One region of the Aurantimonas sp. A2-1-M11 genome, then DNA from elsewhere that is predicted to be linked to it. Evidence: predicted binding sites of a transcription regulator. Region 1 holds the regulator's gene; the other holds the start of a gene.

Evidence for each region. Region 1 encodes LexA, which represses DNA repair genes until DNA is damaged. Its sites were predicted from a motif close to TGTTCNNNNTGTGTTCNG; they were not measured.
Region 2: VQ042_RS04105 (ATP-dependent helicase) is a predicted target of LexA. The motif match lies at 864-881, and genes of this name have one in related genera.

The regions. Positions count from the first base shown of each region.
Region 1 covers NZ_JAZHLI010000003.1:87,186-89,386, reverse strand. Annotated here, with positions in the region: gene VQ042_RS02260 (ComEC/Rec2 family competence protein) at 1-495, shown strand, start outside; gene lexA (transcriptional repressor LexA) at 592-1,311, opposite strand; gene VQ042_RS02250 (molybdopterin molybdotransferase MoeA) at 1,355-2,201, opposite strand, start outside.
Region 2 covers NZ_JAZHLI010000006.1:6,413-8,613, reverse strand. Annotated here, with positions in the region: gene VQ042_RS04110 (dienelactone hydrolase family protein) at 1-664, opposite strand, end outside; gene VQ042_RS04105 (ATP-dependent helicase) at 907-2,201, shown strand, end outside.

The DNA of each region.
Region 1 (2,201 bases):
CCGCGGGCTGCCTCGGCCGACCGGCAGCGCCCGACGGTTCCGGCCGATTGCGCAGCTGAATATTGCCGTTTTGCGACCCGCAGCGGATTGTGGGTGATCTGGACGGAGGATTACGCCCGGACGGGTGACGCCTGCGACGAAGGGGATGTGGCGATCGTCTCGCGGGCGATCCGCCTTAGTGCATGTCGTTCGGGCGCCATTCTGGTGACGCTGCGCACCCTGCGGCACAGTGGCTCGCTGGCCATCAGCCGGGATGCGGCGACCGGCCGACCCGTGGTCGTGCAGGCCATCGAGGATCCGCCGACGCGGTGGAAAGCCCATCGCCTGGCGCCCTGGCCCGAATACTGGCGCAAGCCGGCCGCACCGGATGCCGAGCCGCCAGCAGCGCAAGCTCCGCCGCGGCGGGAGGCGCCGGGCACCGCCGCGAACATGCAGACGCCGCCCGCCGGACCGGCCCCGAATCCGGACGCCGCTCGCGCGGCAGATGCCGAATAACGGCCGGTCGAAAGTCCGCGTCAGGCGCTTCGACGCGCACCTGACCGAAAACGCTGAACCGGGCCTTTGCGAACAGCACCTGCCGGCGAAGCCCGATCAGTAGCGACGGATGAGCCCGACCAGCTTGCCCTGCACCTTGACGCGGTCGGGCCCGAAGATCCGCGTCTCGTAGGCGGGATTCGCCGCTTCCAGCGCGATCGTGTCACCGCGCCGGCGAAACCGCTTCAGCGTCGCTTCCTCGTCGTCGACCAGTGCGACCACGATCTCGCCCGGCGTTGCGGTCTCACCGCGGCGGATGACCACCGTGTCGCCGTCGAGAATGCCGGCCTCGATCATTGAGTCGCCCTTCACCTCGAGGGCGTAATGCTCGCCGCTGCCCAGCATGTCCGGCGGCACGACGATGGAATGGGTGTTGTGCTGGATGGCCGAGATCGGCACGCCGGCGGCGATACGGCCCATGACGGGGATCGACGTCGATGCGGCTGCCCTGGCCGGTTGCGCCTGGGTGGCCGCCGCGGGGCGGCCCGTATCGCGGCTGCCTTCGATGACGCTCGGCTTGAAGCCGGTGCGTCCGACCGGAGCCGGGCGGTTGCCCTGGATCGATTCCGGCAGTTTCAGGATCTCGAGCGCCCGGGCCCGGTTGGGCAGGCGGCGGATGAAGCCCCGCTCCTCGAGCGCGGTGATCAGGCGATGGATGCCGGATTTGGACCGCAGGTCCAGCGCATCCTTCATTTCGTCGAAGGACGGGGGCACGCCGGTCTCGCGCACCCGATCGTTCACGAACACCAGAAGATCGTGCTGTTTGCGCGTCAGCATCCGGGCGACTCCTCAAAACAAAACCTGAACAAACCTATCTGTTCTAGTTGTGTTCTGCAAGTGGCTCCAGCGCCGTCAGGGGGACATAGTCGCACGGATCGCCGATTTGCGCGGGTGCCGCGCCGACGGGGCGAACCAGCAGGGCATCGGCGGCGGCATAGATCGACAACAACGACGAATCCTGCCGCGGCAGCGGCACGATCCGGGGCGGGCCAGCGTCGTCCGGCTTGATCCGGGCGCGAACGAAATCCGTGCGGTCGCCGTTTTCCGGCATCGGCGCAGCGAGGATCCCCCGGCGTCGGAGGGGCCTGTCCGGGCGGCCCGCGAGGCGACGGACCAGTGGCGCAAGGAACAGCGTCGCCGCGACCATCGAGGAAGCGGGATTTCCGGGCAGGCCGACGACGCGCATGTCGCCGAGCCTGCCAGCCATCAAGGGCTTGCCGGGGCGCATCGCCACCTTCCAGAAATCCAGCGAGACGCCGCGGGCGGCGAAGACCTTGCCGACGAGGTCGTGGTCGCCGACCGAGGCGCCGCCGATGGTGACGAAGATGTCGGCGCCGTCGGCCAGCGCCTTGGCCAGCTGCGCGTCGATGGCCGATTCCCGGTCGGGCGAGATCCCGCAATTGAGCGGCACGCCGCCGGCCTCGCGCACGAGCGCGGCCACGCCGAAGGTGTTGGACGCGACGATTTGCGAGGGGCCGATGGCTTCGCCGGGCAAGACGAGTTCGTCGCCTGTGGCCAGGATCGCCACTTTCGGCCGGGCGCGGACGCAGAGGTCCGGATGGCCGCCGCTGGCCGCCAGGGCGATCGCGCCGGGTGTCAGCACCGTGCCGGCGGACAGGAGCGGCGTGCCTTCGGCAAAGTCTATCCCGGCAGGACGGATGTGCTGG
Region 2 (2,201 bases), on a different contig from region 1:
CCGCCTCGATATCGGCGACGCCGTCGCCATCGGGCTGGCGGCCGTAATAGGCGATCCCGGCGGCCAGCTCCGGATCGGCGACGGCGAGGTCGTTGACGAGACCGCCGCCCCAACAGAAGCCCACCGCCCCGACGCGCCTGGTGCTGTCCTGGCGCCCGGCAAGCCACTGCCGCGCGGCCACGGCGTTGCCGATGCGCCCCTCGGCGTCGAGCTGGCCGATCATCTCGCGCGCCCTGTCCTCGTCCGGCGGCGTACCGCCGGCCGGCGACAGGAAGTCGGGCGCCACGACGAGGAAGCCTTCCAGCGCCAGCCGCCGGGCGACGTCCTGGATGTGGCCGTTGAGGCCGCGGTTCTCGTGGATCACCAGCACGCAGGGCAGGGCCGTGTCGGCCGCGTCGGCAGGCCGGGCCACATAGGCTTTCATCTCGCCGGTGGTGCCGGGGAAGGTGGCCCAGACGGCGGACAGGCGGGAATCGTCCGGCGCGACCATGGCGGCGCGGGCGCTGGAGGCGGCCATCAGCGGCACGATCGCTGCGGCAGCCGTCGCCGATCCCGCCAGCGCGGTCAGCCGGCACATGAAGCCGCGACGATCCAGCGTCAGGTGCGTGTATTCGTCATAGGCGTCGATCATCGCCTGGGTGATCGTCGGGGTCCTGTCGTCCATGATCGCCTGCTCCATCGCGTTCGGCCCATACTAGCCGGTCGCGATCCTGGTGCAACGAAGGTCCCGCGCATTGTGCGCCGGATGCGTTCGGCGACTTGCTGGCGTGATGGTTGCCCGGACCGCCGTGCGCCCGACAGGACGCTCTAACCCGTTGAATCTCCGCGTCGTGCTTCCCGAGGATCGATTCCGATTTTCGGGCCGTTGCTGTAGTGTTCCGCGCGCGAAGTCTTACATTGGCGCTGATGACAGATTTCGACGAATCAACCGGGGTCCCGCCGGCCCGTCCCGGCGGCATCGCCGCCCGTGCGCTGTCGGCTCGCGGCGTCGTGCGCAACGCCGGCGCGCCGGACTATCTCTCAGGCCTCAACGCGGAACAGCGCGCGGCGGTGGAAACCACCGAGGGACCGGTGCTGGTGCTGGCCGGCGCCGGCACCGGCAAGACGCGCGTGCTGACGACGCGCATCGCCCATATCCTGGCCACCGGCCGGGCCTGGCCCTCGCAGATCCTCGCCGTGACCTTCACCAACAAGGCGGCGCGCGAGATGAAGCAGCGCATCGGCCTCCTCGTCGGCGAGCAGGTCGAGGGCATGCCGTGGCTCGGCACCTTCCACTCCATCGGCGTCAAGATCCTGCGGCGCCACGCCGAGCTGGCGGGGCTGAAGTCGAACTTCACGATCCTCGATACCGACGACCAGATCCGGCTGATCAAGCAGCTCATTCAGGCCGAGGGCCTGGACGACAAGCGCTGGCCGGCCCGCACCTTCGCCAACATGCTGGATGGCTGGAAGAACAAGGCACTGACGCCGAAGGACATTCCCGAGGGGGACGCGCGTGCCTTCGCCAATGGCAAGGGCCGGGAGCTCTATGCGGCCTACCAGGCACGGCTGAAGGCGCTCAACGCCTGCGACTTCGGCGATCTGCTGCTGCATCCCATCGCAATCTTCCGGACCCATACGGATCTGCTGGGCGAGTATCACGACCGCTTCCGCTACATCCTGGTCGACGAGTACCAGGACACCAACGTCGCCCAGTATCTGTGGCTGCGCCTGCTCGCCCAGCGTCCGAAGCAGCGTGACGAGGCTTCAAGCAAGGTGATCTCCCCCACAAGGGGGGAGATCAGCCCGTCGCCCGCGTTGCCCGCCGCGCAAGGCAGCGACCGGGGGAGCCGTCCGCCCGTCAACATCTGCTGCGTCGGCGACGACGACCAGTCGATCTATGGCTGGCGCGGCGCCGAGGTGGACAACATCCTGCGCTTCGACAAGGATTTTCCCGGCGCGACTGTGATCCGGCTGGAGCGCAACTACCGCTCGACCGCCCACATCCTGGGCGCGGCCTCGCACCTGATCGCCCACAACGAGGACCGGCTCGGCAAGACCCTGTTCACCGACCATTCCGACCCCGAGCACCAGAAGGTCGAGGTCAATGCCGGCTGGGATTCGGAGGAAGAGGCCCGGGCGATCGGCGAGGCGATCGAGGATCTGCAGCGGCGCAACGACCACAACCTCAACGACATGGCGATCCTGGTGCGCGCCTCGTT